2 regions of the Photobacterium sanguinicancri genome follow, and region 2 is predicted to be linked to the other one. Evidence: predicted binding sites of a transcription regulator. Region 2 holds the regulator's gene; the other holds the start of a gene.

Region 1 (15,352 bases), 470 kb from region 2:
TATTCAATCGCTGTTGGCTATTCATTTTAAAATACAAAAGGAGTTTGTATGAAACGATCACTGGTCGCATCCAGTATTATCTCTGCGTTATTTCTCGCAGGTTGTGGTGCTGATGACCAAAGTTATGACCTTGTTGAAAGAGATCCTCAACAAGTAACTAAAAGAGATATTAAAACTGACCAAGTTTATCTTTATATGCCATCAATGGCAAAAGCACCACGTTATGCCGTTAGCATGGCGCCATTTATGCAAGGTCAAGAAAAATTGGTTCGATTTTTCTATACTGAGGAAGGTTTAGAAGTACGCCAATTAAGCCCAGATGTCATTAGCCAAGCTCAGATAAATAATAATGATTTTGGTCGTTGGTCCGATATTGACACAAACTTAAGTCCACTACTTAAACTACCAGGTACTTACCAAGATTACCGCTGTAAAGAAGATGCTTACGATGACTGTACAAATAAAGAAGAAGAAAACAAAGACGATGATGTAAGTTGGAAAGATAAAAAGTTTTTTACACCTGATTATACCAAACTTGCTGTATTAGAGCGTGATTGGGATGATTTATTTACCTATTCAACAGGGTGTTATACTGCCGTAGGACCAGCTCGACTCGCTACCGATTGGGAAGGTTATGAATTAAAAGATGGCGCACTGAATATTGAACTTGAGCAAGACTATCAAATTTCAAATAAGTGGAACTGTTTAGTTAATGCCTTATTTCAAGGCAATGACGGACTCGATTTCAATAACCTCACTTTCACGGTTTCAAACTTTTATTCATTTGTCCCTCTTGATGCAGTTCAAAGCCAAGACTATGAACCTGTGCTTTACCCTAAAGGCGATGAAGATACTTTTGGTATGTTTGCCTCGCAAGTCTCTCGTCCCGATCACTTGGGGAACAACACTCAAGATGGTAACCGCATTCATTACATGCATCGCTTCAATCCAACGCAAGCTACCGTCGATTACCACCTGTCTGATAGTTTCAATGTTGACCCAACAACCCAGTTTTATAAGCAAATTACCCTTGATGTCATTGAACGCATTAATCCACAACTAACCAAAGTTGGTGTACCAGCAATTACGCTGCACGAGCCTTCTGGTAAGCGATCAGGCGACTTACGCTACAACGTCATTAACTTAATTCACGAACCCCTACAAAATGGCTTGGCTGGCTATGGTCCATCAGCCGTCAATCCAGTTACTGGTGAGATCGTCCACGCACACGTCAACCAGTATTCAGGTGTACTAGAAAGCATTGCTCATCGCTTGTGGGATCGTATCGCGATCCAATATAACCAAGGTAATGTACAACCAATGCCAATAGAAGAAGGGGCTTTTGAATCCACTGAACCGATGACATTTTCCCATTCAGCAAGTACTGGTCAACTTGGTGAAAGCTCGGCAGATTTACAAGGCGCAGTGATATCGAATACGTTACCACCAGCAGCACAAATGCTGGCGAGCGAACCACTTGAGAGTGCATTAAAAGCACTTAATGAACTCAATAAAATTCCGCAAGATACGCTTACCCCCGTTGATTTAATCAAAATTAACGAACTCGAAAAGCGCCTGTGGGCTGAACACAATATGTTCCCAGTTTCTAGTTTATGGTCAAGCACAACAGAGAAAATGCTGCCGACTATGATAGTGGCAGGGCAATCAATCGATTTCACCTCTGAAGAGGCATATGTCTGGGCTGATAATGAAAAAACCCAACTTAAACGCTGGGACGATCTCACAATTGAGCAGCAAACACATGTTGGGCGTATCTTAGCTGGCATTTATTACGCGAAAACATTAGTCCATGAAATTGGTCACAATCTTGGGCTACGCCATAACTTCCAAGGCAGCAATGATGACACCAACTTCTTCACCAAACAGCAAGCGCATAATCACGGTTTAAAATACATTCCAGCGTATAGCTCTATCATGGATTACAACCCATCAATGATGGACGCGCTCCCTGTATTTGGCTTATACGATAAAGCCGCATTGCGTTTTGCCTATAAGCGCCAAGTTGAAATATCAACCTTCGGTGCAAAACCCGATTCATCCGCAACATCACCGGAGTACTTCAACTTAAACGCTTATGATAAAGAACTTAAAACCGCTTTCTTTGCTGAAAACTCCCACCTTGACCCACGCTTAAGCGATGGTGTTTTGAGTGCAGCCGTTAACGATGCGGTATTAGATGATAAATGGAGCGACAAAGTACCTGGTGACAAAGTGCTACGCGAATTTAAGTACTGTACCGATGGTAATGTCAGCTTAAATACCGATTGTAACCGTCATGATGAAGGACGAAACCACAGCGAAATCAACGATTACAATTGGCAGCGTTACTACGAGCACTTCCCATTAAATACGCAGCGTAATAACCGCAAAAACTTTGATGAATCAACACTTAGTGATTACGCAATAGGTCGAGTCAACACCTTCATGAACTGGCGTGAAAACATTCAGATGTTCGATCGTATGTCGCAATATCTCGGCTGGAGCGATGCAGATCGCCTATTCATCGCCAAAACAGATCCTGTCTGTACTGGTCAGATGGAAATATGGCCTGTGTCTGATTTTAATTTCGATTACTTCTGTGGCATGGCGCAAGGTATCGACGAGCTAAGAAACAACTTAGTGAATATCGTCATACAACCAGACCACCAATGTGAAGTGCAAGATACGACTGGAGAAATAAGTTATCGCACACTCAATGATGTTATCTATCAAAGCACAGTACGTAGCCAGCTAGATCAAGGGGAAGTGCCACGTAGCTGTTTCCACCCAGCCGTTGAATCATACTTAGCCAGCCAAGGACAAACAGTCCAGGCTGAAGCTGGTAAAATGCTCAACAGCGGTAAAGCACCCAACGTGAATCCGAAGTTTAACTATGTCGGCATGTTTGACTACTACGGTTTCTGGCCTGATAAGTTTGCAGCTATGGCTGCATTACTAGAGCGAGATGGTATTCGTCGTACCACTGACCGTACAGATAGCGCCTTGGTTGATTTACCTTACATTATTCCTACCGGCGGAAACGGTTACATAAGATACGATATATTTAAAACACTGCTGGACGACATTGCTTTGGGTACCAACAATACACCAACGCTCTTAGACGCCGAGTTATTTAGAGATCGTCAAGGTAAAGCTGTTGCACCACAAGGTGAGTTCACTATATTTGAAGTGGACACCAAAGTAGAAGCAACACCTTATTACGCCAAGAACCTCAAGCGTTTCTACAACTTGCCACATAAAGGTGAGTACAGCCAGATTGAAGCGTTACTCAAATTGGTCGTGCAATTCAGTGATAGCCAAACAGGCTATTACACCAACGGTGACAAATTAGCGCAGTATGTTTCACTACGTAGCAGTAACGATCATGTTAGCCAGCTAGAGACTTTTGTTCGTCAGAATGGTCAAAGTTACTATGCAGGCCCAGCGAATGGGTTAGCGCTACAGATGATTCAATTCACCAATGAATTAAACCAACTGCTAGACCCAAGTATCGATAACAGCACGCTTGAACTTAAGCACATTACATTGACTCAGTTTGAAGATTCAGAGCAACAGCCTAAACTGCTCAAACTCGCCAATCGTTATCAACAAGTATTAGAAATTCTACCGCTTGATAACCGATAAATAACCCTTTCCCTAATACGAAAACAGGTCGCCTAAGCGACCTGTTTTTTTTGAACATAAACGTAATGAATTACGCTTACTTCGCAGCAACCCATGCAGGCACATCTGCGATGCTATCTAGCACAACGGATGCAAGGCTTTCACCTTCTTCTGTCACTGGCTTACCAGTACGAACTAAAACTTTCGAACCGACATTGGCCGCTTGCGCCGCTTTCATATCATCGGTTTTATCACCGATCATAATGGAGTTTTCCATATCAATTTTTAGGAAATCACGCGCTGAGATGAACATACCTGGATTAGGTTTACGACATTCACAAGCTTGTAAGTAATCACCTTGGCCTTCCGTTGGGTGATGCGGACAGTAATAAATCCCATCAAACTCAACATCATGATCAACAAAGTTCCAATCCATCCACTCTGTTAAAGAAAGAAATTCATCTTCAGTGTACATACCACGTGCGATACCAGCTTGGTTCGTCACAAGTACTAACATGTAGCCCATTTCTTTTAATTTCTTACATGATTCAAAGACACCTTCGATGTATTCAAAGTCATCTACAGTATGAACATAACCGCGGTCAACATTAATAACACCATCACGATCGATAAAAACTGCTGGTTTGGCCAAAGGTAAGCCCTCTATATTTCATTTCGCTAGATTATGGCACGACAGCAGTTGCGATTCATCTATTTACAGCTTTAAGGAGGATATAGAGAGGTCAGGATTTAGCAGGGTGTTTTTAACACGAAATCCATTTAGCCATCTAGACGTAAAAATATCTATTGACTTAGCCATCCAGACTGCTAATCTCGTTATCAACATAACGCGATTTAATTCAACTTTTCGCACAAACGCGTTACAAATACAATACGTATAACCACAAAACGCATTATTTTATCTGGTATCTAGGAAGTTCGATGATAGAAATAAATAGAGTAGACAAAGTGTTTTATCAGGGAGAGTTAGAAATACATGCTCTGCGTGATATCAACCTTACCATTGAACAAGGTACTATTTTCGGTGTTATTGGCTCATCGGGTGCTGGTAAAAGTACCCTGATCCGTTGTGTCAATTTGCTAGAACGCCCTAGTCGCGGCCAAGTGATTGTCGATGGCGTTGACCTAACTCAGCTATCCAATCAAGAATTAACCCTTGCTCGCCGCAAAATCGGCATGATCTTCCAGCATTTCAACCTACTTTCTTCTCGTACCGTTTTTGATAATGTAGCCCTGCCCCTTGAGCTCGCGAATAAATCAAAAACAGACATAAAAGCCAAAGTGACAGAACTACTTCAATTGGTTGGGCTGTCAGACAAACACAACAGCTACCCCGCTAATTTAAGTGGCGGCCAGAAACAACGTGTTGCCATTGCGCGCGCACTGGCTTCTGAGCCCAAAGTTCTACTGTGTGATGAAGCCACCAGCGCATTAGACCCAGCAACGACCCAGTCGATCTTAGAACTACTAAAAGAGATTAACCGTAAACTAAACCTCACCATTTTATTGATCACTCACGAAATGGATGTGGTTAAAAACATCTGTTCTAAAGTCGCCATCATTGGCGATGGTGAGCTAGTAGAAAAAGGCCCAGTCGGCGATATTTTTGCCCACCCAAAAACAGAACTCGCGCGGGAGTTTATTCGCTCAACATTGGATCTCTCTATTCCAGAAGATTACAAAGCGCGGATGACAGCGGAACGCATTGAAAACAGTTACCCTCTCATCCGCTTAGAATTCACAGGCGCTTCTGTTGACGCTCCGCTGATCAGCCAAGTAGCACGTGAGTTCAATATTGATATCAGTATCTTAAGCTCAGATATGGACTACGCTGGCGGTGTGAAATTTGGCCTGATGTTGGCTGAGTTTTATGGTACGGAACAAGCAGCCGAAAATGCGGTTGCCTTCCTTCGCGATCACAAAGTTAACGTAGAGGTACTAGGTTATGTTGCTTGATTCTATTACTACTTGGTGGCAAACCAACGAACGCTTAGTTCAACTGTTAATTGAAGCTCTTGGCCAAACATTAACTATGGTATTAGCCTCTGGGCTTATTGGGTTTATTTTGGGGATTCCGCTAGGTGTAGCACTTCACCTCACCAAAAATAACGGCCTAATGGCAAACCCAAAACTCAATAAAGTACTGGGTATTGTGGTGAACATTGGTCGCTCAATCCCATTCATTATTCTACTTGTCGCGATTATACCGTTTACCCGCTTTATTGTAGGTAGCTCGATCGGGACAGCTGCAGCCATAGTGCCACTCACCGTCGGAGCGATTCCATTTATCGCTCGCTTGGTTGAAGGGGCATTATTGGAAGTTCCAACTGGGCTAGTTGAAGCAGCGCAAGCGATGGGCGCAAAGCCAATCCAAATAATAACTAAAGTACTATTACCTGAAGCGCTGCCGGGCATCATTAACGCTGTCACTATCACCTTAGTAACACTGGTAAGTTACTCGGCAATGGCCGGAACCGTAGGTGGCGGTGGCCTAGGTGATGTGGGCATCCGTTATGGCTACCAACGCTTTGATGGCACCATCATGGCAATCACCGTCATTATGCTGGTTATCTTAGTACAACTGATCCAGTCGCTTGGTGATCACTTAGTCAAACGTACCGACCATCGCTAATCTTAGTATCACGTAATAACAACGTATCACCGAACACAACAACATATTATGACAGTGAGTTAGCCAAGTTAACTCACGCAAAAAATCAGGGAATACCCCGCAAAGGAGAAGTAACATGGCGTTTAATCTAAAAAACATTTTTGCAGTCGCAGGGTTAGCATCTGCACTTGTACTAACTGGCTGTGGTGAAAAAGAAGCCGCGGTTGATAATACCAAGATTAAAGTTGGGGTAATGGCTGGATCGGAAGCGCAAGTGGCAGAAGTGGCAGCTAAAGAAGCCAAAGACAAATACGGTCTTGATGTTGAGCTGATCACCTTTACAGACTACGTGTCACCAAACGCAGCGCTTGAAGAAGGCTCAATTGATGTGAATGCGTTCCAACACAAACCTTATCTTGATCAGCAAATTACTGACCGCGGTTACAAATTCACCGTTGCTGGCAATACCTTTGTTTACCCAATCGCAGGTTACTCAAACAAGATTAAATCGGTTGATGAACTACAAGATGGCGATCAAGTCGCGGTACCTAACGATCCAACAAACCTAGGTCGCTCACTGCTGCTACTGCAACAACAAGGCTTACTGACACTGAAAGAAGGTTCAGGCCTAGCCGCAACGGTTCTTGATATTATTGAAAATCCAAAGAACCTAAAAATTGTTGAACTAGAAGCAGCTCAACTTCCTCGTTCACTGGACGACGTGAAGCTTGCCATTATCAACACGACTTACGCTAGCAGCATTAACCTAACACCTGAGCGTGACGGGGTGTTCGTTGAAGATAAAGAATCACCTTACGTAAACCTGATTGTTTCTCGCCAAGATAATGTAGACGCAGAAAACGTGAAAACATTCGTAAAAGCATACCAATCAGAAACGGTTTACACTGCAGCAAAAGACATCTTTCAAGGTGGTGTAGTGAAAGGCTGGTAATCCACTTAGCCCTATCGCTAGGCAATAATGTCTAACAAACCTAATATCAAGCCCCTTCGAAAAGGGGCTTGATTGTTTTCTTTCCTTCAGTACAAATCACACGCTATTTCTTCTTACCGCCACTGCCCTGCACCGCTTTAAATCGAGGGTTCGATTTGCAGATCACATAGACACGGCCTTTGCGTTTTACGATTTGGCAATCACGGTGACGCATCTTGGCACTTTTTAACGAACTTAATACTTTCATCATCTTATCCTTTTGCTGAACCAATTTGTCCAAAGCGACGGTTAAAGTTAGCCATACGCCCTTCAGAAGAAATAACACGCTGCTTACCGGTATAAAACGGATGCGATTCTGACGACACATCTAAGGTGTAATACGGGTAATCCTTGCCATCTTGCCAAGTGATCGTGCGCTCTGTTTGAAGTGTTGATCCAATCAGAAAATATTTATCAACGCTGGTGTCGTGAAAAACGACAGTGCGGTATTCAGGATGGATACCCGATTTCATGATGCTATCCTTATTATTCGCTTTGATTTTAATGTTACACTATAACAATTGTTATAATGTAACACTTGATAGCTATTCTCAACAACTTCTTCCTTGTTTATTTATGATAAAGTTTCTTCATCCTCGTTAACTTGAATGCGTGTATGTCTGTTTCTATCGAACCTGTTGGTGTTATTCACTCCCCTTACAAAGAAAAATTTGCGGTGCCTCGCCAACCAGGGCTAGTGCCAAGTGCGCGGGCTGAAATCGTATTACAAGGTGATGCCAACACCGCCGAAGCGGTTCGCGGCTTAGAGCAATTTAGCCATTTGTGGCTGTTGTTTTTATTTGATCAGAATCTAGAAGCGGGGTGGCGCCCAACCGTTCGACCACCTCGCCTTGGTGGTAATGAACGTATTGGCGTATTTGCTAGCCGCGCGACTTTTAGGCCCAATGGCATCGGCATGTCAGCGGTAGAGTTGAAAGGGGTACGCCAACAAAATGGCAATGTGATCATTGAATTAGGTGGCGTTGATTTGGTTGACGGTACTCCTATTGTGGATATCAAACCTTACATCCCTTACTCCGATAGCTTACCGAGTGCCCACGGAGGATTTGCAGCCTCAGAACCGCAAACTTTACCCGTCATTTTCAGTGACTCTGCAGTTAAGCAGCTACAAAAAGGCCAAGCTGCCTATCATCAAGCAGTGATCAGTGAAGTGCTGGCGCAAGATCCCCGCCCAGCTTACAAAAAAGGGAAAACTGACAATAAACAATACGCCGTACATCTGTTTAACTATAATGTCAGGTTCAGCGTGAGTTTTGACGCAATTACCGTTATTGCATTAGAGCCAATTGATGATGAATCCTTTGGCGAGTAACGGATTAGCTGATAATATAGATCCCTTCACATAAATTTTTATCAACAAACGGATACCATCAATGCGTACCAGTAAATATCTTCTTTCTACCCTGAAGGAGACTCCAAACGACGCAGAGGTTATTAGCCACCAGCTAATGCTTCGTGCAGGTATGATCCGTAAGCTGGCTTCAGGTCTTTACACTTGGCTGCCTACTGGTCTGCGTGTTTTACGTAAGGTCGAGAACATCGTTCGCGAAGAAATCAACAATGCCGGTGCAGTTGAAACTTTGATGCCCGTTGTTCAGCCGTTTGAACTTTGGGAAGAAACAGGTCGCTCTGAAAAGATGGGTCCTGAACTACTTCGCTTTACTGACCGTCACGCTCGTCCGTTTGTACTTAGCCCAACAGCCGAAGAGGTTATTACTAGCCTTGTGCGTAACGAAGTAAGCTCTTACAAGCAGCTTCCGCTAAATCTGTACCAAATTCAGACTAAATTCCGTGACGAACGCCGCCCTCGTTTTGGCGTAATGCGTGCACGTGAATTCTGCATGATGGACGCTTACAGCTTCGACATCGACAAAGAAGGCCTGCAAAAGTCTTACGATGCAATGCACGATGCTTACTGTAAAGCATTCGACCGTATGGGTCTTGAGTACCGTCCAGTACTGGCTGACTCTGGCGCTATCGGCGGCAGTGGTTCTCAGGAGTTCCACGTACTGGCTGAAAGTGGCGAAGATTTAATCGCATTCTCTTCAGAGTCTGATTACGCAGCAAACATCGAAAAAGCAGAAGCACTAGCACCTGCTACTGAGTTTGCAGCACCAACGCAAGAAATGACGCTGGTTGATACGCCAAACGCAAAAACAATTGCTGAGCTTGTTGAGCAGCACGATTTGGCTATTGAGAAAACAGTTAAGACACTATTCTTCAAAGCATCTGACGAAATCGAAGCTCCAATCGTTGCGCTTATCATCCGTGGTGACCACGAGCTTAACGAAGTGAAAGCGGAAAACTTAAAAGAAGTTGCTGCTCCACTAGAGATGGCAACAGAAGAAGAGATTCGCGCACTGATCGGCGCAGGCCCTGGCTCACTAGGCCCTGTTGGCCTTGAACTACCATTCATCGTTGACCGCACGGTTGCAGTAATGAGCGACTTTGGCGCTGGCGCTAACGTTGACGATAAGCACTACTTCGGTATCAACTGGGGTCGTGACGTTGAACTTGGTCAAGTTGAAGATCTACGTAACGTTGTTGAAGGCGATCCAAGCCCATGTGGTCAAGGTACTCTACAACTAAAACGTGGTATCGAAGTGGGTCACATCTTCCAATTAGGTACTGCCTACTCAGAAGCAATGAACTGTGGCGTACTTGACTCTAACGGTAAAAACTCAATTCTAGAAATGGGTTGTTACGGTATTGGTGTGTCACGTGTTGTTGCATCAGCTATTGAACAAAACTACGACGAAAACGGCATCATCTGGCCAGCAGCTATTGCACCTTTCCAAGTGTCTATCGTACCGATGAACATGGCGAAGTCTGCAGAAGTTAAAGAAGCCGCTGAGAAGCTATACGCTGACCTGACTGCTGCTGGTATCGAAGTATTATTCGATGACCGTAAAGAGCGCCCTGGTGTTATGTTTGCAGATCACGAACTGATCGGTATCCCTCACACTATCGTTATCGGTAACCGTAGCCTTGAAAATGGCGAGATGGAATACAAAGACCGTAAAGACGGCAGCAAGGTCGGTGTACCTGTTGCTGAGATGGTTGAGTTTATTAAGCAAAAAATGGCTTAATCCTTCTCTCTAAGCAATATCTTAAAGCCTCCCTCGTGGAGGCTTTTTTATTGGTCCGCCTTCGGCCTAATCGAAAAAGACTTATCCTGCCAGACAAGACCTTGTATAGTTAAACAAAGATAGTCAGGATGTTGATATGGCAAAGGATAAGCCTAAAATCAGTTTATTACTCAGTGGTGGCGGTGCGCGCGCAGCGTATCAAGTGGGTGTACTCAAAGCCATTTCAGAATGGTATCCACGGGTACATCACAGCCCTTTTTCTATTTACTGTGGTACTTCCGCAGGAGCTATCAACGCCACCTCTATCGCCTGCTACGCGTCCTGTTTTCGCCTTGGTGTGAAGAAACTAGAATGGATTTGGGGGCGACTCCACAGCCGTAGAATTTTTAAATCCAGTCCATTAGGCATGACGGGCTATTTAGCCCACCAGTGGTACGCCCGGATGCAAGCTCAGCACCACGAAAGACCACCATTTGGTTTACTTAATAATCGTCCATTGCGCGAATTGCTCAACCAAGTCCACAATTACGATCGACTTGAAAAACAGATCATGGCTGGCAACTTAGAGGGACTATCCATTACGGCCTCAAGTTACAAAAGCGGTTTATCAGTGAGCTTCTTTCAAGGCCAATCCCACCTATCTGAGTGGGATCGCGCTAAGTCTAAAGGCCGCCGCGCTATGCTCAATACCGATCACTTAATGGCATCTGCCGCTATTCCTTTAGTTTTCCCCGCCAGTCGTATCGGTCGCCATTATTATGGGGATGGTTCTATTCACCAATTAGCCCCATTACGCCCTTCACTCAAAATGGGCGCTGACAAAATTCTGATCATTAACTTAATCAACCAGAAAATTGAACCGTCTGAGCATATTCAAACACCAGGGTTAGCAACCTTAGGTGGCCATTTAATGGATACGATTTTCAGCGATACATTAACCGCTGATTTAGAGCATCTCGATCGAACTAATCGCTTATTACAAACCTTACCTACGACTGCACGAGAAAATCTCAATATGAAGGTAGTCGATCATATTCACCTTTTCCCAAGCCAGTCTTTTGAGCCACTCGCGCAAGATAATTACTGCTATCTGCCACCAATGACACGGGCATTAATGAGAATGATAGGGATCAGCCCACAAGACGATGCTGCCATTACGAGCTATATATTGTTTGAGCCAGGTTACATCAAGTCACTCATACAGCTCGGATATGAAGATGCACTTCGACAAGAAGGCGAACTCAGAAACTTTTTAAAATAGAATCAGTTAATTATTATCAATTTTAACAACAAACGGTTGATCGACGCTGAATTTTGCATATAGTGATTGCCCACCCTTTATTTCGATGATGATATGGATCCAGCTCTTTGGGATAAATATGCGGATGCACCACAGAAACCGAGAAGAAAACCGCTCGGTGCTGACGTACGCCTATTGATCCTACAGAAGCTCCAAGGCAAGCTTGATTTAGCACTGCTATTTGAAATTTTCACTCGTGAAATGGAAAAGCAAATTGATATTCATCGGCTAATTTGGGAGTTAGAGGGCACTGCGACTCTGATCCGTAGAGGTAAAGCGACCGAGTATCGTCAAACATTTGTACTTCGCTTTGGTGAAAATGAGCTCGGCAAACTCCAGTACTGTACCCCTTACAAACTGGACCAAGACGAAATCAACTTGCTTCATACCTACCATCGACTGTTTGCCGGCCCATTAGCAAATGCGATTGAATACCGTCGAGTGAAAAACCTCGCTCTACAAGATTACTTGTCGACCTTGGGAAACCGTACCAGCTTTGAACAAGATATTCGCCATGCAATAGCATTAAGCGAACGCCGCAATGTAGGGCTTGTTCTAATCATTTTTGATTTGGATAACTTTAAACAAGTGAACGACCGCTTTGGTCATCTTGATGGTGATAAAGTGATCCGACGATTTGCGACCATTTTAAAAGATGCCGTGCGTGCAACCGATCGCTGTTATCGTTTAGGTGGGGATGAATTTACCACGCTACTCCAACCCGCAACGGGGGAGTCTGCCAGTAAGGTAGCAACTCGTATCCAACTATTAATGAAGCAAGACCAAACATTACGCGCACTTAATATCAGCGTGTCTTTGGGTTATGCGCACTATCAAAAAGGCGATACATCAATTTCGTTAATTGATCGAGCAGATCGCCAACTGTACCAACACAAGCGCCAAAAATAACCACACCTAGCACGTTAGTATCCCCTTTTAATCCTCTTTCTTAATATTGATCAAAGCCTCGCTATTCACGGTATACTAATCTGCAAATGTGAATCATTCGCTGAATCTACCGGCACCTGACACTGGTACATTGAGCTAATGATTTAATTAAGGATGAACTAATGAAAGTACATGAGTGTTGCGAATTAATCCGAATGAACTACGCCCAAATTGGTGGTGGTGAACTCGGTTATATCCCCAATGCAATTCACTGTGCCATCAAAGCGCTTGACTACGTTGCTGCGAATACGGATTTACCCAAAGAAGTGCGTGAGCGTGCAGCATACGCTGCTGCTAACCTATTAATGAGCGATCACGAGGATTAATCATGAAGCTAACCAACTTTGAAACCATGGATGCCGTGATGTTGATGAGCATCGTCAATATGAAGATCCGTGATGAGTTTGGTGACCTTGATAATCTGGTGAAGTATTACGAAATTGATAAGGCCCAGCTGATTGCTCGTTTGGCGAGTGCAGGGTTTGATTACTTGCCGGAAACAAAGCAATTTCGTTAAGGCGCTAGCCCCAAAAGACTCACAAATTTAGAGCAATAAAAAACGGAAGCCAAAGCTTCCGTTTTTTTATTGCTCGAATACATGACTCATGTATTTACTTCGCAGATTCCCTAACCTTTAAAGATAGGCAGTAAGTTCGCCATCGCGAGTAAATGGAACGCAGCAGTCAGTACCCCGAATGCGATCACTACATAAATAGTCACATTGCCACCAGGTACTACAAACCCTTCTTGTTCTGGCTGTCTTTGACGTAATTTTTTTGCCAACATAGCAGGGATAATACAGGTCCAAATCGTAGCGGCGGCACCGGCTAAACCAATTGCAGCAACAAAACCAAATGGTGCGACTAACGAGAAAACCAACGGAGGAAGAAAAGTTACACCCCAGGTTTTTAATCTTCCTTGCTTAGTATCGCCAAAGCCAAAAAAGTCAGCTAAGTAATCGAACACACCTAAACCCACACCGATAAAAGATGAAACGATCGCGGCAATAGAAAAGACATGCAGTGCTTGTTGAATGCTATTTGAATCTATCGCTGAAGTTAGCGCCGACATCAATACATCGACCCCGCCACCCGCAGTCACAACAGGACCAAACGCCTCACGCGATACATTACCAAAGATACAGATCACCCACCCTAAGTAAAACGTAAGGGCAATTAGCGTCCCGCCAAGGATCGCCTTTTTAGCTTGGTGTTCATCTTGGTAGTAATCACGCATCGTACTGACCGAGTGGTGGTAACCAAATGATGTTAGCGCGACAGGCAATAGAGCGAGTGCATAAGCCGAGTATGGGGTTCCACCTTGAGCTTGTTCAAACAACACAGGCACACTGATATTTGAAGCTAACCCAGAGATACCCAATACAAAGCTGATGACCATAAAGAGGATCAGTACAATAGAAATACGATCAACAGCACGGGTCGAGTGCAATACAAAAGCTGAACAGAATGCAACAAACAGGACAGAAGCCAATTCACGCGTCACACCCAAGATGTCACTAAAAATCATACCTGATGATGAGATATAAGCGTAAAGCAGAATACCACCGACAAAATAAAGCGATAGGTTATTAATAACGTTAAGTTTATTGTTTAATAAATCTTTGGTGACGGTATTAAATGAGGCTTTAAACTCGTAATGCTTAAGTGCTTCTAGTAACAACCATCCAGAAAGTGTCATCATGATCATTGTGAAAGAGATGGCCACCACACTCCATAACGTCCACGCACCTGCACCGGCACTTGGCAAACCAAGCATGCCAGCCCCAACACAAACACTGGCGATAATGCACGCGCCCCCAAGTGTGGATGGTTTACTCATAATGACTCCTAGACAACAACAATAATGTATCAGCGTGCTAGTACAATAATATCTTCTGTTATTTTTAGCAACTAGAGAATGACCAACTGAACAATTATTCATCACCTTATAGAAAGAATTATCACATCCGTTAATCACTACATTTTATCGGGTACTGCTTGTATTCAACTGTAGCGGCCTCTTCCCCTATAAAGGTCACGGCTCTTACTCATTAAAAACGCCACGTTACCAATGAAAAAGCCGCTTGATCATCAAGTGATCAAGCGGCTTTTCGGTTATTCAATATTACAGTTAGAGCAATTATTTCATTTGAGCAAAATATGCGGCTACGTTAGCAATATCCGTATCATTAAGCATGGAAGCCTGTGGCTGCATCACCATCGCCATGCCACCTGTACGCTCTTTATTCTTGTAAGCTTTTAACGAGTTAACGAGATATTGCTCATTTTGTCCTTTCAGATTGGGATAACCTGGAATAACAGCAATACCATTTGCGCCATGACAGGCTGCGCAAATGGCGGCTTTCGCTTTACCCGCAGCAGGGTCGCCAGCAAGAGCAGGTGCTGACATAACAGTGGCTAACAGTGCAAGTGTAAGAACTTTCTTCATGAGGTCCTCTTTTATAGTTGTAGTTTCCTGCTAGTAATTGTGCCTGCTTTACCTTTCCAATGCACTTTTAATATCAATCGGATAGCGGATTGTGCCATGTGAGTTCACACTCTTGCCCAGCAAAACCATCCACCACAAAGAGACCAGCAACCGCCACTAATTGATCGCCATAATAAACCAATGGGGTACGGCGACGGTTCCAACTAGGCACCCCATACTCTTGGAATAGTTTTTTCAGCTTACGCTTACCTACCCTACCAACAGGCTTTACATTTATCCCTTCAGGGTTGAAACGAACC
Region 2 (15,352 bases):
TTTTTTTCGAGTTGATGCCGACACTTTTTCCGGGTTCATTAACGCACGAGATACCGTGGCTGTTGATACGCCGGCGAGCTGGGCAACATCCTTCATTGTCGCCATAGTTGCACTTCCTCTCTATGATTTCTCTCATAAAATTGCCGGAGGACCATAGCCAAAAAGGGCAGATACCTTAACCGACAAGCTCGTTATTGTAGGCATTTCTACATAAATTAAACATGCCTTTGATGGCATAAATTACATTCGGTATGTGATCTATCTCGCATTGCCTATTTTAAGTCAAATCTTGAGGCTCAACATCTATCGACCACCTAACTTTTTTGGCAAGAGGCAGTAATTGCACCATTGGCTTGGCTATATTCAGTAGCTGTTGCAAGGTTTTTCGATCGGGTGTTTGCAACAATAACTGCCAGCGGTAGCGCCCAGCTCGACGGGCTAATGGCGCAGGATTTGGTCCCATAATGCACACATCTTGGTTGAACCTCGGGCTGGTTTCAAAGGTATTTCGCACTTGCTGCAAGAACTGTAGTACTTGGTCGTTGTCGTTCGATTCCGCCCGCATTAAGGCTAAATATGTATAAGGTGGTAGCCATGCCTGTTTACGTTCGTTAAGCGCGGTGGAGGCAAAGCTGTCGTAGCCTTTGTGTAATAAATCTTGCAACAATGCATGCTCAGGGTGGTGCGTTTGTAACATGACCTCACCCGGTTTACTGGCGCGTCCTGCTCGGCCTGCAACTTGGATAAACAGTTGAGCTAATCTTTCTGACGCCCGAAAGTCATTACTGAATAATGCACTGTCGACATCAATTAAGGCAACCAGCGTCACGTTAGGGAAATGATGTCCTTTCGCGAGCATTTGGGTGCCAATTAAAATTTGGTATTCGTTATTTTTGATCGCTTCTAGGTAGTTTTCTAACGACCCTTTACGACGGGTACTATCACGGTCAATCCGTACTGCTTTATATTCTGGGAATAAAGTCGCCAGTTGCTGCTCTAGCTGTTCAGTACCGACACCGACAGGGATCAGCTGCGTTGAACCACAGCCACCGCACTGCGGCATGATAGGACGTTGACCACCACAGTGGTGGCAGCGTAATTCCCCTGTTTGCTGGTGGAAGGTGTAGTGAATATCGCAACGTTGGCAATCGGCTAGCCAACCACATTCATGGCACATGATGGCAGGGGAAAAACCGCGACGGTTCAAAAATAAAATCACCTGATTGCCTGCTTGCAAGTGTTTACGCATTTGGGCGATCAGTGGTGCAGAGAGGCCTGATTCTAAGTACAGCCCTTTGATATCCAATACACCATGACGGGCTTTTTGTGCCACACCTGCACGTTGAGTCAAGGTGAGATGGTGGTACTTACCTGTTTTGGCATTATGTAGGCTTTCTAATGCAGGTGTTGCTGAGCCTAAAATAACAGGGATATTTTCTTTGTTGGCGCGTAATACCGCAATGTCACGGGCGTGATAGCGCAAGCTGTCTTGTTGCTTGTATGAGAGGTCGTGCTCTTCATCAACAATAATAATCCCCAGGTTGGCAAATGGGGTGAATAGCGCCGAGCGAGTACCTATGATGATACCTGCTTGATTATCGCGTCCGGCAAGCCATGCCGATAGGCGTTCGGTGTCATTTAAGCCTGAGTGAATAGTTTCTAACGGGACATTGAAACGGCGTTTAAAGCGATTAATGGTTTGTGGCGTTAGGCCAATCTCTGGCACCAAAATCAACGCTTGTTTCCCCGCCGCTAATACGGGTTCCAATAAGTTAAGATAGACTTCTGTTTTTCCAGAGCCGGTCACGCCTTCTAGCAAATAACAGCCGTAATCAGGGTTACAGTTGACGGTGGCAATCGCCAAGGCTTGCTCTTCATTTAAGCGCGGCTTTTCTTCGGTGACTTCAAAATGTTTTAGCCAATTATTCAGCTTTGGTTGTTCTGTTTTTTCTTCGATCCAGCCTTTTTCAACTAAAGCTTTGAGCGTCGCAGAGCTAACCTCTTGCGCCAACAGGGCTTCATGGCTGGTTACGCCTTGCTGCAAGACCGTAAGCACTTGTACTTGGCGCGGAGCACGCTTAAGGCTCGTGAGTGGCTGGTTTTTTCCGGACTCTGTTAATGCCCAGCTTTTTAACGCGGTAGGTGAGGCTTCTCGCCCTTTACGCAATAGGGCTGGCATCGCATTAGCTAAAGTATCCCCCAGTGGATATTGGTAATACTGGCTCGCCCATTTTAATAGACCAAACAGTGCTGGCGACCATAATGTTTCACGGTCGATAACCGTTCCGAGTGGTTTGATTTGTTCTCGCGGAAAATCGGAGTGGTCAGTCAGGGCCACGACAATGCCAATTAGATGCTGACGACCAAATGGCACGCGAACGCGACCACCAATAACAGGGTAGGTATTGGGCTTTATAAGGTAATCAAACGTTTTGTCCAGAGGTACTGGGAGTGCCACTTTGGCTATATCGAGCGTCATCGTAAACTGCAAATCCGCATTAGTTTAAGCGTAAATTAGAGAGGCAGTGTACCTTGCCTAACAAGGTATCCCAAATGCTTGATGAGATGGTCATTAAAAAGGCGTATTCTACTTTTACTCGGGAATCAGCCATCATTAGTTGATCTGTGTAGTGTGATTGATTACTATACGCGACCTGAATTATCGCCTTGCGCGATAACTATTTTTTTAACGCGTGTGGTGCCCGGCTTTGGATCGGGAGAGCGACACGGCCTTTATTTGAGGTTACCCCCATGAAAGTAGGTATTCACCCAGAATACAAAGCTGTAAGTGCTCGTTGCTCTTGCGGTAACACGTTTGATTTTAACTCTACAATGAACAAAGACATCAACCTTGATGTTTGTGACAAATGTCACCCGTTCTACACTGGTAAGCAACGTCAAGTTAGCACTGGTGGCCGTATTGATAAATTCAACAAGCGTTTCGGTGCGCTTACAAGTAAGTAATTTTTACTTGATAAATACCGCCAAAAGGGACGCTACTGCGTCCCTTTTTGTTTTCTGCTATCTCTATTCCTACCTGAACTATCACGTCGCACTGGTAATATTCTGATTACATATGTGCAAACTCACCAGATTAAAACCACACTAAAAGTAATGCTATCTATTGGTTTTTAGAACAAAAAACCGATATGAAAAAATTGTGACACGCTTTCTACCCCTTTTTTCAATATTGTTAGCGAAAATCGCAATTCGATTGGCTCGACCAGCTTAGCTGAGCTAGGATTTTGACTCGCTATAGAATATGATCTGGCTCGCACGAATTCTAAGCTGGCTTCTTTTTATTACGCCAGATAATTGTTCAGCATCGTATTTTTACCCCCATTATCATCAGGACCAGAACATCATGTCTGAAGATTTTCGCCAACAAGCGCTTCATTACCACGCATACCCAGTTCCAGGCAAAACTGCTATTTCTCTGACTAAGCCTGCCGATACGGTAGAAGACTTAGCACTAGCGTACAGCCCGGGTGTCGCTGAGCCAGTGCGTGAAATCGCGCAGAATGCTGAAAATGTCTACAAGTACACGGGTAAGGGCAACATGGTTGCTGTTATTACTAATGGTACTGCGATTCTTGGCCTTGGAAACCTAGGTCCATTGGCATCAAAGCCCGTAATGGAAGGTAAATCGCTGCTATTCAAACGTTTTGCTGGATTAGACTCGATCGATATCGAAGTGAAGCACCGTACTATCGATGAGTTTGTTGATACGGTTGCTAATATCGCTGACACCTTTGGTGGTATTAACCTTGAAGACATTAAAGCGCCAGATTGCTTTGAAATCGAAAAACGCCTGATTGAACGCTGTAATGTGCCAGTTTTCCACGATGATCAACACGGTACGGCGATTGTTACTGCTGCGGGTATGCTGAATGCATTAGACCTGCAAGGTAAAGTGATTGAAGAGTCAGTGATTGTCTGCCTAGGTGCAGGCGCAGCCGCGGTTGCTTGTATGGAAATGCTCATCAAGTGCGGTGCACAGCGTGAGAAGATTTACATGCTGGATCGTAAAGGTGTTATTCACACACGTCGTGATGATATTAACGAATACAAACAACTATTTGCTAACAATACAGATAAACGTACGCTTGAAGATGTGATTGAAGGGGCGGATATCTTTGTGGGTGTTTCTGGTCCTGATTTACTGGCACCTGAAGCATTAAAATTAATGGCAGATAAACCCGTGGTATTTGCTTGTTCAAACCCAGATCCTGAAATCAAACCTGCGCTTGCGCACGCCGTACGTGATGATTTAATCATGGGTACGGGTCGTTCTGATTATCCAAATCAAGTGAACAACGTACTGTGTTTCCCATTCATCTTCCGTGGCGCACTGGATGTACGTGCTAGCCAAATTAACGATGAGATGAAACTGGCCGCAGTGAAGGCTATTCGCGAATTAGCGAAAGAGCCAGTACCGGCGGAAGTGTTAAAAGCGGCAGGTGTTGAGAGCTTGAGCTTTGGCCCTGAATACATTATTCCAAAACCAATGGACCCACGCTTATTACCTCGCGTAGCGAAAGCGGTTGCGGTTGCTGCGGTTGAATCAGGTGTCGCGCAAATCGAGATGCCTAAAGGTTACATGGAAAGTTAATGTAACCTATCTAGTTGAGTTGTAGATTACTCTAAAGCCAGCGGCATTCAGTGTTGCTGGCTTTTTGCTATGTGCGCCTTGCTGTAACGATTTCTCGCAGTTGACTCACTCTGCTGGTTGTAAGCCTTGCACCATGAGTAGATCAAAGCTTGCAGCCCCAGAGAAGAAGGCCATACCTGCTAATATAATCATTAACATGTATTTTCCACCGATCAAACACATGCCTATTGTGTTAATGACAGAATCTAACATATACCACCTCACCTATTATTGGTTAATAAACAAACGACCGAGGAATATCCGTATTACATCGTATATATCTTACACAACCATTGTATTAATTGTTCAATAAGGCTAATTGATTACGATCATTTTTATATTCGGCTTCTTTATATATGGCCGAATTAATATCAATAACTGTACTTAAGTTTGGTTTTTACAATTCATAGCAATTTAAAACTAGGTTGAAATAACTATGTATTAATACATGTTAATTATTAACTTATAACGAATTGAAAATAAAATGAGAGGTTATTTGTATTATCAGATGTTTTTTACACCGTGAAATCAGGTGTAATAAATTAAGATCTTTTGAAATATGAAGTTACATTCACCTAGCTTATAAGTTAATTATTGTCACTAAAATATATACTAGCATTTATTTGTCATTAATGGCCAGTTTTTACTTGGATGAAAAGGCGTCGGCTTTGTCATCAAGTTCATGTGTGATGTGTATCGCTAAAAATGCCTCTCGATATGATAAAACCTGTGTAATTGCCGTTATATATCGGTTTTACCGAGGTGTTGTGGTGGTTATCATTAGGTCTTATTTATACCTATTTACATTGTTTTTAATAATTATCGCTGATATCGAGATGAATATTGATAATAATCAAAAATGCTCCCAAATAAGAAAAGCAAATGCCGAAATTAATTCCATCATTTGTATGAATATTATAATTTGTACTCGCTTTAACAATTCTGTTTGAGTGTCATATATAAACAAAGTTCAGGTTTTGCTAATTATTTTAGCCGGATTCGTTCGCCTTTATTTTGTGGGAGATTATTGTATGCGAAAAAAGTGGTTTATAAAGACAGCGGATAATACGCTTTCAGAACTCGAAACAACACGTTCTGGATTATCATCAAAGACAGTTAAAGATCGTCAACAAGAATATGGTCCTAATGAACTGCAAGAGCAAGAAGGTAAATCAGCTTTAGCCATGCTGTTGGATCAATTTAAAAACCCACTAATTTTTATTTTAGGTGTGGGTGCATTAGTTTCATTTTTCACCGGCCATAATGTTGATGGTATTGCGATTACCGTGATCATCTTTATTAATGCACTGATTGCATTTTGGCAAGAAATGAAAGCTAAAAAAGGCATGGATGCATTAAAAGAGATGGCAGCACCCACAGCTCAAGTTGTGCGGGATGGTGATGTACTGTCGATTCCGGCGCGCGAGTTGGTGCCAGGCGATATTCTTAAAATCAATACCGGTGATATTTTAGCCGCCGATGTACGGATTATTGAAGCCAACCGACTTTCCATTGATGAAGCCGCGTTAACAGGGGAGTCTGAACCTGTTGATAAGTGTGTTGCTGAGCTGGAAGGTGACAATATAGGCTTGGGTGATCAGCTCAATATGGGCTTTATGACCACCATTGTTACTTCAGGTAATGGTTATGGTGTTGTGGTTGGTACTGGGATGCAAACCGAAGTGGGCCACATTGCCGACTTGATGACCAACACAGAAGAAACGAAAACCCCCATGCAAGTTCGCATGGATACCATTGCGCATACGTTGATGATTGCGGCTCTGTCTGTGGTTGCTGTTGTTTGTGCTATTGGCCTTTACCATGGCATGCCATGGTTAGAAATTTTAAATACGGGTATCTCATTATCTGTTGCGGCTATTCCTGAAGGTCTACCGACAGTTGTATCGATTGTATTGACCATGGGCTCCACCAAAATGGTGAAGAGCAATGCGTTAGCAAAACAACTTTCTGCGATTGAAACACTCGGTTCAACCACGGTTATTTGTTCTGATAAGACAGGTACGCTAACTCAAAACCAAATGCAGGTGATGCAAGCATACGATGCCTCTGGTCGTTACTGGAAAGTAACGGGTAAAGGCTTTGATCCTAAAGGTGAATTTGAGCCACAAAAACACCAAGTCGCGGTGACTGATAGCCCTGAAATGATGCGTGGTCTTACCGTTGCGACCTTGTGTAACGATGCCCAATATCTGCAAGAGAAAGGGAAATACGCCGTACGTGGTAACCCAACGGAAGGTGCGTTGATTGTTGCTGCTGCAAAAGCCGGTTTACAACAAGGCACTATGTTGTCATCAGGCGAATTTACGATAGTTGAAAAATTCCCGTTCGATTCTGGTCGTAAAATGGCATCAGTGATTGTTCGTGATAATGAAGGTCAGCACTTCTTAGCAGTGAAAGGTGCGCCGGATGTCATCTTGCGTAATGCCTCAGGCTTTATGATTGATGGCAATGTTGTGACGCATTCAAGTCAGGAAATGCAAGGTAACTTAGCGATAGCAACCAGCCCTGCAGAGCAACATATTGCCAATTACCAACAAGCGATTGAAGAGTTTGCTGATCAAGCTCTACGCACACTTGCCGTTGGTATTCGTCCATTAACTGACGAAGACCTAGAGCGTGACCACCACGAGCTAGAGCATGACATTACCATCCTTGGCCTATACGGCATTATGGATCCGCCACGCCCAGAAGTGCGCGATGCGGTAAACAGTTGTTTCGATGCCGGCGTTCGTACCGTGATGATCACGGGTGACCATGCCCTAACAGCGGCAGCAGTTGCGCGTGATATCGGTATTATCCGCTCTGAAAACGACAAAGTGATCACAGGCGCTCAGCTTGATGAGATGGACGATGAAGAACTACGTCGTATCTGCCCTGAAGTTGCCGTGTTTGCACGGGTTAGCCCTGAACATAAGCTACGTATCGTTAGAGCCCAACAAGACAACAACGAAGTACCTGCCATGACGGGGGATGGTGTGAACGATGCCCCAGCACTTCGTCGCGCAGATATTGGTGTGGCGATGGGGATTGCAGGCACCTCGGTGGCGAAAGATTCAGGTGATTTAATTTTGCTTGATGACAACTTCAGCACCATTGTGAAAGCGGTACGCCAAGGTCGTCAGATCTTCGATAATTTACGTAAGTTTATCCGTCAGGCGCTGACTGCCAACGTGGGTGAAGTTGCAGTGATCTTGATTGCCTTTCTGATGATGGGGCCAGAAACTATCTTGCCGCTAACACCACTGATGATCTTGTGGATCAACTTGGTTTCAGATGGTTTACCAGCACTGGCACTGGGTGTTGAGCCGGAAGAAAAAGACGTGATGTCACGTAAGCCACGTAAGCGTAACGAAGGTTTCTTTGGCGATAGCCTTGGGGCCAAGATTGTTATCCGTGGTTTAGCCTTAGGTGGCATGAGTTACATGGCCTTCAGCTGGGCATTGAATGCGGGTCACAGTGCAGAATACGCACAGACTGTTGCTTTCGCCATGCTGATCTTCGCACAGCTATGGCACCTATTTGATTCACGTAGCTTCACTACGCTATACCGTAAAAATCCATTCACCAATAAGTATCTACTAGGCGCAGTAGCCTTGTCTGCAACGCTATCGCTAGGGGTGATGTACACAGGTTTAGGTCAGATGATCTTTAACACTGAATCCCTGTCATTTGGTCACCTGGTGGCTGTGATTATTGCCGCATCTGTACCGACATTCGTACTGTCGGGTATCAAAGAAATTACTAAAGTGAAATTCGTCTAACCTAACTGCCTGCACCTCTATGAGGGGGGCAGGCTCTTTTCGACGAGCAATGTAATACAAGAGGTTATGACGTGAAAAAAATCATTATATATTCCGCATTACTGTTGGTGGGGCTAGTGTGCTCACAATTGCTACCATCATTCATTGCTGGCTACGGCCAACTGCAACCCACCATTATGGTGCTGACGATGTCGGCGCTGGCCTACATCATGATCAATGTTGGTCGTGAGTTTGAAATCGATAAGAACAACTTAAAGCAGTATCGCTGGGATTATGTGGTCGCAATGACGACGGCCACCTTCCCATGGGTTGGGGTAGTACTGTATTTCGTGTTCGTGCTGATGCCGCCAGAGATGTGGAGCAATGTCGATGCGTGGACAGAGACTTTAGTGATTGGCCGCTTTGCTGCGCCAACCTCTGCTGGAGTATTGTTTGCCATGCTCACAGCCGCTGGACTTGGTGCGACGTGGATGTTTAACAAAGCCCGTATATTGGCCATTTTTGATGATCTCGATACCGTCCTCTTGATGATTCCATTATCTATTTTGGTGGTGGGTTGGCAGCCTGCATTAGGCGTGACGCTAGTCTTAATGTTTGGTTTGTTAGCGCTGGGTTATCGTTATTTACATCTATGGGCTATTCCGTCGTCTGCCGGTGCTGTGATGGGCTACTCCGTCATTATTGCGTTGCTGTGTGAGTTGTTTTATTTGCGCAGTGGCGTCCATTTTGAAGTTTTGCTACCCGCTTTTGTGCTGGGGTGCATGATGAAATCGCAACATGAATCCGCCGCTGATCAGCAAGTCTCAAGTTCTGTCGCTGGCGTGTTCATGGTGCTGGTTGGCTTGAGCTTACCGCAAATTTTTGGGGGCGTCGCAACGACCGCTTCAGACAGTATCACTCTTTCAATGCCTGCGATGTCGCTCGCTGAAATTACTTATCACGTATTGGTGATTTCGGTGATTGCCAATATCGGCAAGATGTTCCCACTGTTTTGTTATCGCAAGGAAGCCACGCTTAAAGAGCGTTTGGCATTGTCGATTAGCATGTGGCCACGAGGTGAGGTTGGCGCGGGTGTGTTGATGATCAGTATTGGTTACGGTTTCGGCGGTCCAATTGTGACGATCAGCATGTTGTCATTAGCGCTGAATTTAGTGCTAACCGGTGTGTTTATCATGGTTGTAAGAAAACTTATTTTGAGTGACGAGCAAAAAGGAGAGTTTTATGAAAAAGCGTGAACTTAAATTACTTGGTCTAGTTATTTCTATTTTTCTTTTAACGCTAGTGGTAGGACGCGCAGCGTAAGCAAGAATAAAGTAAAAGCTGCCATTAATGATAACAAGAAGTAGCGTGTTTCCATATTTACTGACTGTGGTTCCAAAGTTGTCACCACAGTCAGTTTTTTGTATCTCGAAGACGGCTTATTCGTTGATGTCTTCGTAAGTAATGCCCATCTCATCCATCAAAGCTTTTGCTTCTGCGGGTAGATCATCCGGACGGTCTTTACGAATATCGTCATCTGTTGGTAATGGTTGACCTGTATAAGCATGTAAAAAAGCTTCACAGAGCAATTCACTATTCGTTGCATGGCGCAGGTTATTTACCTGACGGCGCGTACGTTCATCAGTCAGAATCTTTAAGACTTTTAATGGAATCGACACCGTAATTTTTTTTACTTGTTCGTTTTTCTTACCGTGTTCCGCGTATGGACTGATGTACTCGCCATTCCACTCTGCCATGTTTTACCTTCTCAGCGTTGTTGTTTTACCGCCGCTCAGGTTATTTCACGCCACTATGTTCTGAATAAACCTCAGAGATATTGGGGTCTTACGAAATAACTGCGAGTAGGGCAGTGAGTCATAATTAAAGTTTGGTTGAATTTTAGCGATATTTACCGCCATAAGCAAAGACATATAGACGTCTGGAAGTGTTGACGTCCTAGTTTAATGTAGTTAATGTTGATGAAGGAATTTTATTCGGCATTAAACCGAAACAAGGAAGGTTAATATGAGTGACAAGAAACTTGCCACGATTGCAGTTCGTACCGGCATTGAATCCGACTCTCAGCATCATGCGGTCGTCCCGCCAATCTACCTCACATCCACCTACAGTTTTCCACAACTGGGTGAGGTTCCGCAATATGATTATACTCGTTCTGGCAACCCAAGCCGCAATATGTTGGCCGATGCGTTAACTGAGTTGGAAGGCGGTGCGGGTGGTGTGGTAACAAGTTGTGGTACGGCTGCGATTAACCTTCTCGTTTCTGCTTTATTAGGTCCTGATGATCTTATTGTTGCCCCGCACGATTGTTATGGCGGTACTTATCGCTTATTCAATACTCGCGCGAATAAAGGCGACTTTAAGGTTGAGTTTGTTGATCAGTCTGATCCGCAAGCTTTTGCTCGTGCTCTTGCTAAGCAACCTAAAATTATTTGGGTGGAGACCCCATCTAACCCGTTACTTCGTGTTATTGATATCGAAGTTTTATGCCAGCAAGCCAAAGCAGCGGGCGCACAAGTGGCGGTTGATAACACCTTCCTCTCTCCAGTCCTGCAACAGCCTATCGCATTAGGTGCAGACTTTGTCGTGCATTCGACCACTAAATATATCAACGGCCACTCCGATGTTGTGGGCGGTATCCTTATTTCTGCTGATGCAGAGCAAGCGGAAAACATCGCATGGTGGGCAAATTGTATTGGTGCGACAGGTGCGCCGTTTGATGCCTACCTGACCCTTAGAGGTTTACGTACTTTAGTACCACGTATGAAGATGCACGAAGAAAATGGCGCTCAAGTGCTGGCATTCTTAAAAGATCACCCTCAAGTTGCAGCTATCTATCATCCTAGCCTACCTGATCATCCCGGGCATGATATTGCTAAGCGCCAACAAAAAGGCTTTGGCTCTATGATTAGCTTTGAATTAGCTGGAAGTTTCCAGCAACTTGAAGTGTTTGTGAAAGTGCTTAAATGTTTCTCGCTCGCGGAATCCTTAGGCGGCACTGAAAGCCTGATTGCTCACCCCTCAAGCATGACGCACCGCGCGATGTCAGATGAAGCACAAGCAGAGGCTGGTATTAATACGGCACTACTTCGTTTATCGGTGGGTCTCGAAGATCCAAGTGATTTGGTCGCCGACTTAGCACAAGCATTTCAACAAGCAGCAGAGGTGGGATAATGACTCAGGCTCAACCGCGTCAATTACATAAGTTTGGTGGCAGCAGCTTAGCCGATGCTGAGTGCTATCGTCGGGTTGCAACAATCTTGCAGGAATACTCGAATGCCGATGATCTGATTGTGGTGTCGGCGGCCGGAAAAACCACCAACCGTTTGATTGAATGGCTTACTTTGCTAACCAAAGATGGGCGTCATGCCCATGAGGCACTGCAAGCGCTACGTCAGTATCAGCAAGCGTTGATCAAAGAGTTATTGCCTGAGCCCGTTGCCGATGAACTACAAACCCAGCTCCACCTTGAACTGAGTACATTGTCAGCGCTTAGTGACCAAACGTTAGATGAGGCCACGCGAGCTAAAGTATTAGGCCATGGTGAATTATGGTCTGCTCGCTTATTGGCAGCGTTATTAAATGTGGATCAATTACCCGCATGCGCTCTCGACTCTCGTGATTTTTTACGAGCAGAGCAAGCCGCTCAGCCTGAAGTGGATTGCGCAGCTTCGCGGCCATTACTCCAGCAGCAACTGATCCAACACAGCCAGCACCGTATTGTGATTACTGGTTTTATGGCCCAAAACCAAGCGGGTCAAACGGTGCTACTAGGCCGTAATGGATCTGATTATTCTGCCACTGTGATTGGTGCGTTAGCGGATGTCTCGCGCGTGACGATTTGGAGTGATGTCGCGGGTGTGTATAGCGCTGATCCTAATCAGGTTAAAGATGCCTGTCTGCTACCGTTGCTGCGCCTTGATGAAGCCAGTGAATTGGCCCGACTTGCCGCACCGGTATTACATAGCCGTACCCTTCAACCTGTCGCACAAAGCACCATTGACTTGATGCTACGTTGTAGTCATCAGCCTGAATCGGGCTCAACGCGTGTGGAGCGTGTTTTAGCTTCAGGTCGCGGTGCGAAAATTGTTACTTCATTAGATGATGTCTGCTTGATTGAACTTGATGTGCCACGTGCCAATGATTTTGAACCTGTTCGTAAAGAACTAGAGCGCACATTGCTACGGGCACAATTACCGCCATTGGCACAGAGCATTGATCCTGAGCAAGGTCGAATTTTATTGGCGTATACAGGTGAAGTGGTCAATGGGGTTCTGGGCTTACTGCAAGATCGTGGTATTGCCGCAGAATTAAGATTGCGCGATGGTTTCACTATGGTTGCCGTTGTTGGGGCGGGGGTGGTGAATAACCCAGTGCATTGCCATGGCTTTTATCAGCAGCTAAAAGGCCAGCCGGTTGAGTTTTTGGCTGAAGCCGAATCAGGGTTGAGCTTGGTGGCGATTTTACGCCATGTAAACCCAGAAACCTTGATTGGGCGAGTGCACCAGAGTTTATTTCAAGCTCAAAAGCGAATTGGTTTAGTGCTCTGTGGCAAAGGCAATATAGGTAGCCGTTGGCTTGAGTTATTTGAAACCGAACGTGAGCAACTGAGCAAGCGCCATGGGAAGACTTTCACTCTGATTGGTGTTGCCGATAGTAGCCGTCATTGGATTGATTATCAGGGCATTGAACCATCTCGTGCCTTAACGTATTTCAATGATGAAGCGATTGAATATGAAGACGGAGAGTTACTTACCACGCTAGCCGCACATCCGTATGATGATGTGGTGATTTTGGATGTCACAGCCAGTGCTCAATTGGCGGCGAAATATCCACAAGTGGCAGAAAGTGGCTTACACCTGATTTCGGCGAACAAAGTGGCAGGTTCTGCATCGAGTGTTGATTACCACGCAGTACAAGATGCGTTTGCCAAAACCAGTCGTCATTGGCTATATAACGCGACGGTTGGTGCAGGCTTACCCGTAAACCATACAGTGCGTGATTTACGGGAAAGTGGCGATGACATCATTGCGGTATCGGGGATTTTCTCTGGCACTTTATCATGGCTATTCCAGCAATATGATGGCTCAGTACCGTTTTCGGTATTAATTGAGCAAGCGTGGCAACAAGGCTTAACTGAACCCGATCCTCGCCATGATCTAGACGGCAGTGATGTGATGCGCAAGCTGGTTATTTTGGCGCGTGAGTCGGGACTCAGCATTGAACCTGAGCAGGTTAAAGTGGAAACGCTAGTGCCTGAGTCATTGGCTAAAGTCAGTTTAGATACCTTCTTTGAGCAAGCAGAAGAGCTCGATAGCCGTTTACAAAAACGCCTCATTAAAGCCAATGGGGAAGAAAAAGTACTGCGTTATGTGGCGAGGTTGGATAAGAAAGGCAAGGCTGCCGTTGGGGTCGAAGCATTGCCCAAAGAGCATGCGCTGGCGAACCTACTGCCGTGTGACAATATTTTTGCTATAGAAAGTCGTTGGTACCGTGATAACCCACTGGTGATCCGCGGGCCGGGTGCTGGGCGTGATGTTACAGCAGGCGCATTATTGTCAGATATTAATCGTTTAGCCGCTCTGCTTTAGCATGTGATGATTGCGTCGACGGCTTTATATTCTGCCAACACAGTTGAATGTAGGGTGAGAGCTTGGTCTAAATAGGATGATTACGAGGTAATTGTCACCTTACTGGGAATATACTCTATTCCCCTTGAAACCTGCCTTTGGCAGGTTTTTTTATATTGAAAATTATGCAATATGAACGTGAGAAAAATTCATGATTAGTAGGTTGACATTAAATTGTTATCACGACATTCTGTAGACATATAGACGTCTAAATGGTTATTTAAAGACGTTCGCTTTTAAGGATAGCAGGCCACGGCGCCAGGACAGGAAGGGATGAACTATGGGGTATTCTCACGCAAGCCATTTAGAGGCGCTTAACCAAAACATTGTAGACCTTAAAGGGGATATCAATGTGTCATTTGAGTTTTTTCCGCCAAGCAGCGAGCAAATGGAAAAGACCCTTTGGGCTTCTATCCATCGTCTAAAAACATTAAAGCCGAAGTTTGTGTCTGTGACTTACGGTGCTAATTCGGGTGAACGCGATCGCACTCACTCTATTATTAAAGATATTAAAGATCAGACAGGCCTTGTGGCTGCCCCGCATTTAACCTGTATCGATGCAACACGCGATGAACTACGTACTATCGCCCGTGACTACTGGAACAGCGGTATTCGCGATATCGTTGCACTGCGTGGTGATTTACCACCACAAGGTGGCAAGCCTGATATGTATGCTGCTGACTTGGTTGAACTGCTACGCAAAGAAGCGGAGTTTGATATTTCGGTAGCGGCTTACCCGGAAGTTCACCCAGAAGCAAAAAGCGCTCAAGCAGATTTGATCAATCTTAAGCGTAAAGTGGATGCCGGTGCGAGCCGTGCGATCACCCAATTTTTCTTTGACGTTGAAAGCTACTTACGCTTCCGTGACCGTTGTGTTGCTGCCGGCATTGATGTTGAAATTGTACCGGGTATTTTGCCTGTTTCGAACATGACCCAAGCTAAGCGTTTTGCCTTGGCAAATAACGTAAAAATCCCAGGTTGGTTAGAGAAGCAATACGAAGGATTAGATGATGACTTGTTAAGCCGTCAGATGGTGGGGGCAAGTAATGCGATTGATATGGTACGTGTCTTAAGTCGCGAAGGTGTGAAGGATTTCCATTTCTACACACTGAATCGTGCTGAATTAACTTATGCAATTTGCCACACTTTGGGTGTGCGAGCTGAAGTTGACATTGCATCGCAATAGGTTGTTACTGACATTGGGCTGCGACTGAGCAGCACACACAAAAAAGCCGCTATAAGATAGCGGCTTTTTTAGATAACAAGGTAGCTTATAGCGCGATGCTGCTGCC

The links. The regulator MetJ, encoded in region 2, represses methionine synthesis genes. The targets are predictions, from matches to a motif close to TTAGACNTNTANANGTCTAA.
Region 1: metN (methionine ABC transporter ATP-binding protein MetN) is a predicted target of MetJ. The motif match lies at 4,405-4,424, and genes of this name have one in related genera.

Annotation. Positions count from the first base shown of each region.
Region 1 is NZ_AP024850.1:665,875-681,226, reverse strand. It holds gene OCU87_RS03365 (porin family protein) at 1-30, shown strand, start outside; gene OCU87_RS03360 (zinc-dependent metalloprotease) at 49-3,645, shown strand; gene gmhB (D-glycero-beta-D-manno-heptose 1,7-bisphosphate 7-phosphatase) at 3,722-4,276, opposite strand; gene metN (methionine ABC transporter ATP-binding protein MetN) at 4,567-5,601, shown strand; gene OCU87_RS03345 (methionine ABC transporter permease) at 5,591-6,277, shown strand; gene OCU87_RS03340 (MetQ/NlpA family lipoprotein) at 6,393-7,208, shown strand; gene ykgO (type B 50S ribosomal protein L36) at 7,312-7,455, opposite strand; gene OCU87_RS03330 (type B 50S ribosomal protein L31) at 7,460-7,720, opposite strand; gene tsaA (tRNA (N6-threonylcarbamoyladenosine(37)-N6)-methyltransferase TrmO) at 7,864-8,580, shown strand; gene OCU87_RS03320 (proline--tRNA ligase) at 8,642-10,357, shown strand; gene OCU87_RS03315 (patatin-like phospholipase family protein) at 10,494-11,618, shown strand; gene OCU87_RS03310 (GGDEF domain-containing protein) at 11,712-12,566, shown strand; gene OCU87_RS03305 (YaeP family protein) at 12,728-12,931, shown strand; gene OCU87_RS03300 (DUF4250 domain-containing protein) at 12,934-13,122, shown strand; gene OCU87_RS03295 (aromatic amino acid transporter) at 13,233-14,444, opposite strand; gene OCU87_RS03290 (c-type cytochrome) at 14,745-15,053, opposite strand; gene tilS (tRNA lysidine(34) synthetase TilS) at 15,127-15,352, opposite strand, start outside.
Region 2 is NZ_AP024850.1:198,499-213,850, forward strand. It holds gene cytR (DNA-binding transcriptional regulator CytR) at 1-105, opposite strand, end outside; gene priA (primosomal protein N') at 278-2,479, opposite strand; gene rpmE (50S ribosomal protein L31) at 2,752-2,964, shown strand; gene OCU87_RS00965 (malic enzyme-like NAD(P)-binding protein) at 3,365-4,612, shown strand; gene OCU87_RS00970 (cation-translocating P-type ATPase) at 5,683-8,433, shown strand; gene OCU87_RS00975 (cation:proton antiporter) at 8,505-9,668, shown strand; gene metJ (met regulon transcriptional regulator MetJ) at 9,852-10,169, opposite strand; gene OCU87_RS00985 (O-succinylhomoserine (thiol)-lyase) at 10,438-11,604, shown strand; gene OCU87_RS00990 (bifunctional aspartate kinase/homoserine dehydrogenase II) at 11,604-14,021, shown strand; gene metF (methylenetetrahydrofolate reductase) at 14,341-15,246, shown strand; gene OCU87_RS01000 (PadR family transcriptional regulator) at 15,332-15,352, opposite strand, start outside.